DNA from 3 places in the Brevibacillus antibioticus genome. Region 3 is predicted to be linked to each of the others. Evidence: riboswitches for the same ligand, from Rfam matches in the RefSeq annotation. Region 3 holds a riboswitch; each other region holds the start of a gene.
The links. Region 3 has a riboswitch for S-adenosylmethionine ahead of E8L90_RS20865 (homocysteine synthase). Riboswitches for the same ligand answer to the same signal wherever they lie in the genome.
Positions count from the first base shown of each region.

Region 1: it holds a riboswitch for S-adenosylmethionine, as region 3 does, so the genes downstream of both, metH (methionine synthase) here and E8L90_RS20865 (homocysteine synthase) in region 3, are expected to answer to the same signal.
Region 2: it holds a riboswitch for S-adenosylmethionine, as region 3 does, so the genes downstream of both, E8L90_RS24625 (MetQ/NlpA family ABC transporter substrate-binding protein) here and E8L90_RS20865 (homocysteine synthase) in region 3, are expected to answer to the same signal.

Region 1 is NZ_SZNK01000001.1:2,563,085-2,567,304, reverse strand. It holds gene E8L90_RS11800 (YcdB/YcdC domain-containing protein) at 1-1,163, shown strand, start outside; gene E8L90_RS11795 (YjcZ family sporulation protein) at 1,232-1,339, opposite strand; SAM riboswitch class I at 1,553-1,654, shown strand; gene metH (methionine synthase) at 1,772-4,220, shown strand, end outside.
Region 2 is NZ_SZNK01000001.1:5,085,562-5,089,781, forward strand. It holds gene E8L90_RS24615 (methionine ABC transporter permease) at 1-120, opposite strand, end outside; gene E8L90_RS24620 (methionine ABC transporter ATP-binding protein) at 120-1,157, opposite strand; gene E8L90_RS24625 (MetQ/NlpA family ABC transporter substrate-binding protein) at 1,200-2,030, opposite strand; SAM riboswitch class I at 2,133-2,235, opposite strand; gene E8L90_RS24630 (Na-translocating system protein MpsC family protein) at 2,456-2,812, shown strand; gene E8L90_RS24635 (ABC transporter substrate-binding protein) at 3,010-4,083, shown strand; gene E8L90_RS24640 (nucleoside hydrolase) at 4,159-4,220, shown strand, end outside.
Region 3 is NZ_SZNK01000001.1:4,350,575-4,354,794, reverse strand. It holds gene E8L90_RS20870 (ArsR/SmtB family transcription factor) at 1-978, opposite strand, end outside; gene E8L90_RS20865 (homocysteine synthase) at 1,152-2,456, opposite strand; SAM riboswitch class I at 2,545-2,651, opposite strand; gene E8L90_RS20860 (rhodanese-like domain-containing protein) at 2,963-3,274, shown strand; gene E8L90_RS20855 (SCO family protein) at 3,356-3,982, shown strand; gene E8L90_RS20850 (YqzG/YhdC family protein) at 3,979-4,220, opposite strand, start outside.

The DNA.
Region 1 (4,220 bases), 1.8 Mb from region 3:
GTGAAAACTATCGGTTAGTGGATGCCAACGATCCAGGGGTGTACCTGCGATATTACAACGGACTGCCAGTGTTGTCTGATGAAATTAGCATAACAACAACTGACTCTGGTCACGTCCGATATCTCAGCAAGGAGCCCGAAACATTCGAGCCGTCGCAGTACCCGGATGTATCGAGTGCTGTGTCAGAAGAGGTAGCCATCAAAGAGCTGAGTGAGCATATGAAGCTTCGATACGTGCAGAATCCGAGAATATGGCCAGAATCAAAGCAAGGGAAGAGGTGGCAACCTATTCTGGAATACACGCCAGCTGTTTCCTTCATGCAAAGAGGACGTGAAGATGGTACGGAGTGGCATATCGACGCGACCAGTGGCAAGATTATGTATGGAACGGGAGATAATGGGCTTGCCTATGATCAGTTGAATACGACGGAAGCACATCCGATCGAATCTCTAAAGGAATACGTCAAGGTTCGCTCCAAGGATGAGGCAAAAGCACTGCTGCAAGCGGAATTTGGCATACAGGTAGATGAATCGACCTATAGAGAGAGTGAGAGTATCCGCGAGGGGCGCAAGGAATACGTCTGGAATGATAAAAATGACAAGTATATCGGCGTAGAAGTCATTGCAGAAACAGGCAGTGTCGTCGGGCTGGGATCACCGCGTTCTGATACAGCGGTGACAGTCAAACGCGAGCAAGCGGAAGAGGCTGCACTCGCCTTTCTGCATAAATACGTCGATCCTGGCGTAAAAGAGGTGCAATTAGCACAAGTCATACAGCCAGCCGAAGCGAATCCTGTGTCATCGGGCGAATGGGAATTCAGATATTTTATGAGCAAGGATGGCATTCCTGTACAGGATCGCGAGCAAAAAGCGGCTTATTCGGTAACAGTTGATCCGTCTTCTGGCAAAGTGACAAAGTTTCATAACTTCAGAATGACGCACGAGTTGGTGGAGCTTCCAGCATCCGACAGGATCGTTTCGAAAGACAAGGCTGTTGAAGAGTATTTACGCGTCATGCCTCTAAAGCTGGTTTATTTGATGAAAGATGTGGATGGGCAAAAATTAGCTCAACCAAAGCTGGCGTATGTGCCGTGGAGTGACGAAGAGCGGGCGATTAAATTTATGACCCTTGATGCCGTGACAGGCAAGTTTATCGCCGACTAAAACGAAAAAAAGGCTATCCCGCAGCCATTCTTGATGGCTTTTGGGATAGCCTTTTTTTAAACACTTATCTAACAGTCGTCACACGAGCACCCAATAATTACCAACAGGATAAACAGCACGAGCACGATTGCGAAGCAGTCACCGAAGAATCCGTTTCCGCAGAATGATGTACTCATCTTTGTTTCCCCTCCTTTCCGTTATACTCCAGTCTATACACGAATGCCGATATTGGACTGGGCGGATGCCCAGCTTAGGCAAAAATGGGCGCGTAAGAGGAGAGGCTCCGTAAAAAATAGACAATTCACAATTGACGGGGAGACAAAGGGGGTGTTAAGATACTTGCAAACATTCAAGACATTTCGCAAAACAACTAAATGACAAGTGTACGACTCTTATCCAGAGAGGCAGAGGGACTGGCCTGATGAAGCCTCGGCAACCGGTAAAAATCCGGTGCCAATTCCAGCAAAGCTACGTGCTTTGAAAGATAAGAGGATGTCTCAGGCGTTTTCTTATCTGCTGACAAATCCTCTTCTTTCAAAAGAAGAGGATTTTTTTTTACACCCAATTAGGGAGAATAAGCCGATGTAAGGGAGAAAAGGGGCACGTCAATGAAACCAACCTTTCGCGAACAGCTTTCCCGGAAAATTCTGATTCTGGACGGTGCAATGGGCACCATGCTTCAACAAGCGAACCTGACTGCTGATGATTTCGGCGGTGAAGCCTATGATGGCTGTAATGAACTCCTGAACCTGACCAGACCAGATGTGATCCGTTCCATTCACGAGAAATATTTAGAGGCGGGCGCAGACATCGTCGAGACAAATACGTTTGGTGCTGCTTCCATCGTTTTGGCTGAGTACGATGTGCCAGAAAAAGACCTTGAGATCAATATAGCGGCAGCTCGCTTGGCCAGAGAAGCGGTGGATGCCTATTCCACAAAGGAGTGGCCGCGTTTTGTAGCAGGTGCAATGGGACCTACGACCAAAACCCTTTCGTTGACAGGCGGTGTCACTTTCGAAGAACTGATCGAGGCGTATTATCGTCAGGCAAAAGGTTTGATTCTCGGCGGCTCCGATGTTCTTCTTTTGGAAACCTCGCAAGATACGTTGAACGTGAAGGCTGGCGGAATCGGGATTCGCAAAGCTTTTGAAGAGCTTGGACAGGAACTCCCCGTGATGCTGTCAGGTACGATTGAGCCGATGGGCACAACGCTGGCGGGCCAAAACATCGAGGCGTTTTACATCTCCTTGGAACATATAAAGCCAGTCTCCATTGGTCTGAACTGTGCGACTGGACCCGAGTTCATGCGTGATCATCTGCGGACACTATCAGGAATTGCCCAATGTGCGGTCAGCTGTTATCCGAACGCAGGCTTGCCAGACGAGAACGGTCATTACCATGAAACGCCACAGGGACTTGCTTCGAAAATGCGGGCGTTCGCTGAACAGGGCTGGATAAATGTCGCGGGTGGTTGCTGCGGAACAACGCCTGACCATATTCAAGCGATGGCAGAAGCATTGCAAGACTGCAAGCCACGCAGTGCAGCTGTAGAACCGCTGAGCGCGGTCTCCGGGATCGAGGTTGTTTACGTCGAAGATGACAATCGTCCCTTGCTAGTAGGGGAGAGGACCAATGTCATCGGTTCCAAAAAATTTCGTGAAATGATTGCAGCCGGTCACTATGAAGAAGCATCTGATATTGCCCGAGCCCAAGTAAAACGCGGCGCACACGTCATCGATATATGCTTGGCTGACCCCGACCGTGATGAATACGAAGATATGGGAAAATTCCTACAGTTCATCGCAAAAAAAGTAAAAGCCCCCCTCATGATCGACTCGACAGATGCCAAGGTCATGGAGCTGGGACTTCGCTATTCGCAAGGGAAGGCCATTCTCAACTCGATTAACTTAGAAGACGGCTTGGAGCGATTTGAGGAAGTGGTTCCACTTATTCACAAGTTCGGTGCCTCCGTTGTCGTTGGAACGATTGAAGAAGCGGGTATGGCGATCACTCGCGAAAAGAAGCTGGAGGTCGCGCAACGCTCGTACGACATTCTTGTCAACCAGTACGGAATAAAGCCACAGGATATTATTTTCGATCCACTCGTCTTTCCAGTAGGGACAGGAGATGAACAATACATCGGCTCTGCAAAGGAAACCGTAGAAGGAATTCGTTTGATCAAACAGGCAATGCCTGCTTGCAAGACGATCCTGGGTGTCAGTAACGTTTCCTTCGGCTTGCCTCCTGCGGGCAGGGAAGTGCTGAATGCGGTCTTCTTATACCACACCACTCTCGCAGGGCTTGATTACGCCATCGTCAACACGGAAAAGCTGGAGCGCTACGCTTCGATACCAGAAGACGAGAGAAAGCTGGCAGAAGCCCTGCTGTTCGAGACGAATGATGAGACATTGGCAGCCTTCACCGAATTTTATCGCCAAAAGAAAAAGGAAGTCAGTGTGGAGGTCTCCTCGTTAACACTCGAAGAACGCTTGGCCCGTTATGTAGTCGAAGGCTCTAAGGATGGTCTGGTGGAAGACTTGAAGCTGGCTCTGGATAAATACACACCGCTCGAGATCATCAACGGTCCGTTGATGGCTGGGATGGAAGAGGTCGGTCGCCTGTTCAACGGCAACCAGCTTATCGTGGCAGAAGTATTGCAAAGTGCGGAAGTCATGAAGGCATCCGTATCGTTTTTAGAGCCGTTCATGGAAAAAAGCGATGCCGCTGCCAAGGGGAAAATCTTGTTGGCGACAGTCAAGGGCGATGTACACGACATCGGAAAAAACCTCGTGGAAATTATTTTGTCAAACAACGGCTACAATGTCGTGAATCTGGGGATCAAGGTACCGCCAGAGCAACTGATTGTCGCATGCAGAGAAGAAAAGCCGGATGCCATCGGTCTGTCTGGACTCTTGGTCAAATCCGCGCAGCAAATGGTCATTACTGCACAAGACCTGCGTGATGCAGGCATTGATATTCCGATGATGGTTGGCGGCGCGGCGTTGACGCGCAAGTTCACATCGAACCGGATCGCACCGGAATACCGCGGAATTGTTT
Region 2 (4,220 bases), 730 kb from region 3:
CAACAAAATCCCGAGCGGAATCCCGATCAGTGTCGCAATGAATAACGAAAACCCAACCATGGTGACGGTCTCTTGCAGGGATTGCCCGAATACCGGAATCATTTCAATCAAACGCTCCATTAGCTACGCACCTCCTCTGGGGACACAATATCTACGCGGTAGACGGATTCACGCAAGAAGCGAATGCCATCTTGAATGGGCTGGTCTTCACCAGAAATGTGCAAAAGCAAAATGCCAAGCGCTGTTCCCTTAATGGTCGTAATCGAGCCGTATAACAGATTGGTGCTAATCGGAAAGCGTGCGGACAAGGTACCTAGAACAGGATCGAGAGCGGCATCCCCGCGAAAAGCAACGCGAACAATTTTGGAAACGGGTCCGGATTCTTTTATCTTGGACAAAATCTCCTGTGGTACCTGATCGTCAAAAACTGTTTTGATAAAATTACGGGTCGTTTGCTCTTGCGGATTGCTGAACACATCCAGAACAGAGCCTTGCTCGATGACGACGCCGTTTTCCATGATGGCTACTTGGTCGCAGATTTTCTTAATGACCTGCATTTCATGGGTAATCAGCACGATGGTCAGGTTGAACTTTTGATTGATGTCGAGCAACAGCCCCAGAATGGATTCGGTTGTTTGCGGGTCGAGAGCGGAAGTCGCTTCGTCACAGAGCAGGATTTCCGGATCGGTGGCAAGTGCACGAGCGATGCCCACCCGTTGCTTTTGTCCACCGGATAGCTGAGAAGGATAAGCGTTTGCTTTATCAGACAAGCCAACCAAGCCGAGAAGGTCTTCTACCTTGCGCTTTATGACATCTTTGGGGACGCGATTCATCCGCAAGATTTCCGCCACATTGTCAAAGACATTATAGGAAGAGAGCAGGTTGAAGTGTTGAAAAATAATCCCGATCTTTTTGCGAGCTTGCCGCAGCTCTTTTTCCTTGAGGGTCAGCATGTTCTGGCCATTGACGATCACAGAACCGCTGGTCGGCTTCTCCAACAGGTTGATGGTACGGAGCAGGGTACTTTTCCCCGCTCCGCTAAAGCCGATCACCCCGTAGATTTGCCCTTTTTCCACCTGCAGGGATACGCCCTTCAATGCTTCTACCTGCTTGTTTCCTACTTGATACGACTTATGAATATCGGTTAGCTGTATCATAACGAGTTCTCCTTGTTGTTCTTGATGTTCCTGGCGTCGATCTTACCAGGACGGCAGTACAGCTCCTTCAAAGCGTTCGTCGATGAATTTTTTCACTTCTTCTGAGCGGTAGATGTCCACCAGCTTTTTGACGGCGGGGTTGTCTTTGTTGGTTTCGTTGACTGCTAAGATGTTTACGTATGGAGAGTCAGCCGTCTCAGCGAAGATCGCGTCTTTTTTCGGGGAGTAGCCAGCTTCCATCGCGAAGTTCGTATTAATCGAAGCAACCTCTACGTTGCTCAGCGAGCGTGCCAAGAAAGCAGCCTCTAGCTCTTTGAATTGCAAATTTTTCGGATTTTCCACGATGTCCAGTGGTGTTGCGTTGTCACCCACGCCATCCTTGAGCTTAATCAAGCCCGCTGCCTGATAGAGCAGCAAGGCGCGTGCTCGGTTGGTCGGGTCGTTTTGAATGCCGACAACGCCGCCTGCCGGGATGTCCTCGACTTTTTTATGCTTGGTGGAGTACAGGCCCATCGGGTACGTCACGGTTTTTCCGACCTCGACGATCTTTGTCTTGTGATCTTGATTGAACTTCGCCAAGAACGGGATGGTTTGGAAGCTGTTTACATCGAGATTTCCTTTATCGAGCGCCTGATTCGGCTGTACGTAATCGTTGAAAACGATGACTTCGACGTCGAGCCCTTTGCCTTTGGCGACTTCTTTTACTTTGTTGAGAATCTCTTCGTGTGGGCCGCCAGTGACACCCACTTTGAGTGAGGTTTGTTCAGCAGCAGTGCCGCCGTTAGCAGGCGCAGCTTCTTGTTTGCCCCCGCAAGCCGTTACGAGCGATGCAGCGAGCAGTAGTGTAGTGAGTAGTAAACCAGTCTTTTTCATGAAAATACCCCTTTTCTCTGGATGTAAGATGGAAAAGAAAAAAGCCTCTTCCGACAGAAGAGGCGAAAACTGCAAGTATGTAACCACACTGCAACAATACCTCTCTTATCTGTCGGAATAAATTCCGCTGGATTTGGCACCGTATCGTTTGCGATAGGTTGCCGAGGTGTCATAGGGCCAGTCCCTCAACCTCTCTTCATAAGAGAATGTGCTATGAAATTATCATTCCAAACATTGTCGTTAATTCTTATTTGGATAGTTGGATTATAACGACTGATTTTTTCGGTGTCAACAGTTTTTGCAAACGAATGACTTGGTGGAAAAATGTGAAATTGATCTAAATACGAATATTCTATTGAAGAATGAAAAAATCATATGTATAATGAGAGCGAATGAACCCGATGCCAGCTATCGCAGGTGATGACATGACTCTCGTGGACTCCAATGAAACTAGAAAAAAGCTGTCTGCCATCTATAATGAGATAGCAAAAGAGTTGTTCGGATTTGGAACGACGTTGCTCCGAGTCACGATTGAAAACCAGATGATTACGTTCCAAGCCAAGCATCGCCGCTCTCCGCGCTCGCAAGCGTTGGAAGGAGAAGCACCGGCTCTCAAGCTCGAAGTCGATTTTCGCATGTCCCTTCTTTATAAGAAGAAACTGCGAGAGCGATTGGAAGAAGAGATGGGGTTGCCGTTGGAAGCTGTGCTACGGGACTATGATGCGCCTACGCAGTGGGCAATCACGAATGTTATTTTAGCTGAATCAGAACTGAATACCTGACGCAATCGTTCGGATTTTCTCTTTTGATCTATCTTAAGGGGGGACCGTAGACTTTGCGTAAAAACGGGTGTCACTTCTCTTTGTTTACGAAGAAAAGTGCTCTTGTTTAGAATGATACGTTCTAATCAAGGGTACTTTTCTTTTTATTGTATCACCATATTTTGTCATCAAATGAACCCAACTGGAGGAGAATTACGATGAAGAAATTACTTGCTGGAATTCTGTCTTTTTCTATGATGTCACTGGCACTCGCTGGCTGTGGCAGCAATGATCAACCACAAGCGGGGGGAGCTGGCGGCGAAGCCAAGGGCGAGCCGCAAAAGCTGGTCATCTCTACATGGGGCTTCTCCGAAGACTTTTTCCGCAAAGAAGTATACGAGCCGTTTGAAAAAGAACATAACGTGAAAATCGTGCTGGAAATCGGGAACAACGCAGAGCGTTTGAACAAAGTTCGCCAAGGAAGCTCCGATGTAGACTTGATCTACCTCTCTGACTACTATGCACAGCAAGGGATTGAGAGTGGCGCATTTGAAAAAATCGACCGCAGCCGCATCCAGAACCTGGATCAAATCTATGACATCGCCAAAGCACCACTGGGCGAGGAGTACGGTCCAGCTTACACGATTGGCCAATTCGGGATTGCCTACAATCCAAAGATCGTAAAAACTGAGATCAAGGATTGGAAAGATCTGTGGAACCCAGAGCTGACAGGCAAGCTGACACTGCCAAGCATTACGTCCACAACTGGTCCGATGGTTCTCGACAGTGCTTCTGCGGTCGCGGGCAGCAAGGAATTTAACGAGGATCAAGCCTTCGCGAAAATGAAGGAAGTCAACAAAAGTGTCGTGAAGTTCTACGATAAGACCTCCGAATACGTGAACATGTTTGGACAAGAAGAAATCGGCGTAGGACCGATCATGGAAATGTACTTCAAAGACATCAAAGCCGCTGTTCCAGAAGCTGTTTTCGTACAACCTGCAAGCGGTGGATATGCGATTATGAATACGGTTAACATCGTAAAAGGCTCGAAAAACAAAGCACTCGCAGAAGACTTCATCAACTACCAGCTGAGCAAGGAAGTTCAGGAAAAATCAGCAAAAGCAAAAATCGATTCCCCTGTAAACAAAACGGTTCAACTGACAGAAGAAGAAGCAAAAGGCGTAACGTACGGGGAAGAAACCGTAAGCAAGCTGCGTAAGCTGGACATGAAATTCGTAAACGAGCACTCCAAAGCATGGATTGACCGTTGGAATCGTGAAATCACGCAATAACGAACGATAGAAAAATAAGAGCGAGGGTATAGGCGTTTGCGAATATACCCTCGTTTTCATGAGGGAGGACTACTTGTGAAAAAGATCATTCTTGACGTGGATACGGGCATTGATGATGCGCTTGGCATTATTCTCGC
Region 3 (4,220 bases):
GTAACGGGAGCCTGCTGTTTCAACGAGATGGGCAGACCGCAGCATGGATAGGTGATGGTGCACTGTCGATTTCGCCATGGAGAGTTGATCTGTTATCTCTTGCAGGCTCAGGTCCTTTTCCACCAGCATTTTGATCATGCGTAGCCTGTGCTCATCTCCGAGTGCTTTTAAGGCTTGCACCAGGTAAGGGGGTGGCTGATGAGGATCTACAGCATCGTGCAAATTTTCGTCGGCAACAGGGTAATAAAAAATTTTCGTCCCGACAGCATCGGCCTGTACGGTCCACGGGCGATAGATCGCTTGTGGAATCAGTAGTACGCGTGGCACGGCAGGCTCTGGGAGGTAGCTCGATCCCGTCGCATACTCCACCAAGGCTTCTGGGTTTAGCTTTCCTAGCTTGTTTTGCTTTTGCGACCAATCCCGTTCTAGCATGCGAACGATTTCTTCCTCATGCGGCTTGATGTGAGTGGTATACCAGCCTTCCATCAATCGGAGAATATGACCCCGCAGCTCTTCTGCATCAACGGAGGCAATATGTCCGATATAAGATTCAAAAAAGAGGTGCGCGCGGCACGCTTCCTGTAAAGCGGCGCAATTCTCCTTGCATCCTTGTGCAGCCATCCGCCGTGTTTCCTGCATATTTTCACCTAGATAGGGGAGGGCCTCGTATCGGAGCTGTTCTGTTGAGAGCTCTTTGACATACGAGAGAAAGGAATCCAGATCAGCGAAAGGGCAAAGATCGAGCAGTTGCAAAAGCGTCTTCCACGTGTTGTGCTCCTTCGCATAGTCGACCTCTTGCCGTACAGAAGGTGATAGCTCGTCCAATAGTTGACGCCAGTAGGTAGGAGGGTGTTCCATCGTGTGATGCAATTGATCGTAGGTAGCGGCAGCGATTCCCAAGGCAGCTTCGAATAAAGGAGAATACGAGATTTCTACGCGATACGTTGTCCGTTCACTTCCGATGTTCAATACTTTCACGTCTATCCATCCTTCCAAAAATTTCATCTTTGCTCGTATTATAGAAAAATCGAATTTAAAATTCAATATTTTTCGAACTAAAACTAAAAAAAGGGAAGAAGGACCTCGCAGCTCAAAAAAGAGGTCCTTCTTCATTTGGAGGCATCGCATGTTCAAGTTTCCTGGCGAAGCTATCAACCTACCGTGGACAATTGCAACGCACGCTGCAGTGCTTGCTCCAGATCAGAGAGAATATCGTCGATTGATTCTGTGCCGACTGAGAGGCGAATAAGTCCTGGGGTCACTCCGGCTGCTGCCTGCTCTTCTTCCGTCATCTGCTGATGTGTTGTGCTAGCTGGGTGAATGATGAGTGACTTGGAGTCTCCAACATTTGCGAGATGGGAGAACAGTTTCACCGACTCGATCAATGTTTTTCCTGCCTCAACACCACCGCGAATTCCAAAGGTCAGGATCGCCCCAGCACCTTTTGGCAAATATTTCTGTGCCAATTCATGCTGGGAGTCTGACTCCAGTCCCGGATAACTCACCCACTCTACGGCAGAGTGATTGGTGAGGAACTGAGCTACTGCCAAGGCGTTCTGGCTATGCCGTTCAATGCGTAGATGTAGAGTTTCTAATCCTTGCAGGAACAAGAAGGAGTTGATCGGGGCGACTGCTGCTCCAATATCGCGTTGGAGCTGGACCCGTGCCTTGATAATATAGGCAAGCGGACCGACTGCCTCGGTATAGACGACGCCATGGTAGCTTGGATCTGGTGTGGTCAGACCTGGGAATTTTCCATTGTTCCAGTCGAATTTTCCAGAGTCTACGATGATACCGCCTATTGCTGTTCCGTGGCCGCCGATGAATTTGGTGGTGGAGTGCACGACGATATCGGCCCCGTGCTCAAAAGGACGGCACAAAATCGGGGTCGCAAAGGTGTTGTCCACGATCAAAGGTACGCCATTTTCGTGAGCAATATGGGCGATCGCCTCGATATCAGCGACATCAATGCGCGGGTTGCCGATGGTCTCGCAAAACACGGCTTTTGTCTTTTCGTTGATATAAGCGCGGAAATTTTCCGGGTTAGATTGATCTGCAAAATGAACCTTGATTCCGAGGCGGGGAAGAGTGTGGGCGAACAGGTTGTAGGTACCGCCGTAGAGGCTGCTGGAAGCGACGATCTCGTCTCCTGCATGGGCAATATTTAAGATGGCGAATGTAATGGCAGCTTGCCCGGATGCGGTCGCGAGTGCACCAACACCACCTTCGAGCAGGGCAACACGCTTCTCAAACACATCCTGCGTGGGATTCATGATGCGTGTATAGATGTTCCCAAACTCTTTTAAACCAAACAGATTCGCTGCATGCTCTGTATCGCGAAAAACATAGGAGGTCGTCTGATAGATCGGAACAGCACGTGAGCCTGTTACAGGGTCAACCTCCTGCCCACCATGTACTGCAAGTGTTTCTGGCTTCCATTGTTGTTGATCGGACATGTCCATCTCTCCTTTTACTATGGGGATCGGCTAATAAAAAAACGGAGCATTCTCCTGAGAAGAAGAAGCTCCATCATGCACGGGCTTGTGTTCATCTCTCAGAATCACTGGATTCTGCAGGAATTGGCACCATGCAGCTAGCCTGCTGGTTGCCGGGTTTCGTAGGGCCTGTCCCTCCACCGCTCTTGATGAAAATAATTGTTGTCGTAATTGTATGAAAATAAATCCTTGCTGTCAATGTGAAATATACAGTTATCAGGGAGGTTTTTATGTATATATGGATGAAAGGTGTTCACTCATGCCATTAATTTGTAACGGTTTTGTCTCAGGCTGTTCACATCCCATGTGGCTATTACCGCAGTGAAATAGGAGATAATGGTAGAAAATAGGGAGCACGGATGCATGGGGAAGCCAAGTGCTCTTCGCGTTAGAAAAGTAAAAAAGCGTATGATATCATGGAGGTGGTTACAACTGATCTGATCGTACATATAGGAGGATAAATAGCGATGAGCCATGGAGTAAAGGAAATGACACCACAAGAGCTGTTGGAAAAGCTGGAAGCCAATGAGGAACTGCAAGTCATTGATGTACGCGAAGTCGATGAGTGGAATGCAGGTCACATCAAAGAGGCAAAGCTGATCCCGCTCGGCTTTTTGCCACATCGTATTGATGAGCTGGATAGGGACATTCCGATTGTGATGGTTTGCCGTAGTGGTGCCAGAAGCCATAATGCTACAGCGTATTTGAGTGAACAAGGATATGACGTGGCAAATATGGTTGGCGGCATGCTCGCATGGCCAGGTGAAGTGGAACAATAAGAAGTTTAAGTAACAGTGTGAATGCCTCCCGTGTGTAATCAGGAGGCATCACGCATGGGACAAGCAGGGAGGAAGCGACCCGTGAGTGAAGGAACACAATTGCAGCAGGAATCTGCGATGAAGAAGCATTGGTTTCCTGTGTTAGCTGGTATTATCATTTTGGCTATCGTCGGAGTATTTGGTTATAAGTACATGACACATGAGAAGATCGAAGTGTTGAAGCCCATCGCGGACTTCACCTTAGACAACAGTGACGGAACAACCTATACATTTAATAAAAGTGCTGGCAAGGTACGACTGGTAGAGTTTATGTTTACCAAGTGCCCGGATATTTGTCCGGCGACCACGTACAACATGGCCAAGCTGCAAGAACAGTTGAAGGAAAAGGGACTGTTCAAAGACAAAGTGGAGTTTGTTTCTATTTCCTTTGACCCTGATAACGATACACCGGAAGTCTTGCAGGAGTATGCAGCCAAGTTCAAGGCAGATCAGAGTGGCTGGAAGTTCCTCCGTGGGGATGCTCAGGCTGTAGAGAAAGTCACGAAGGATTTTGGTTTGATGGTCATTAAGGAGCCAGATGGTTCTTATTCCCATACGGCTCGCATGTTCCTGGTGGATGGAGATGGAAACATGCGCCGCGCGTACGGGATGGCAGCTAACATGGAACTGGAAGTCATGATGAAAGAGATGGAACAGCTCGCTGACTAGCTGGTCTCCTCATAGGAGATGTTTACGACTTTTTCTGTCTGATTTACAAATTCAATATGAACGAGTAACGCCCACCTGCGATTGCTTTCTTGAAGCAAGAGCTTAAACGTCTCTTCCGACGTGGTGGGCGTTTTTTGTTTTCGTCCGACGTGCAGGTAGTCGACAATTTGAGCGTTTGGATATCGCTTCATCGTTTCCTGCATCGCGAGCCTGCCCCATTTTGCATAGGACGGCTGGG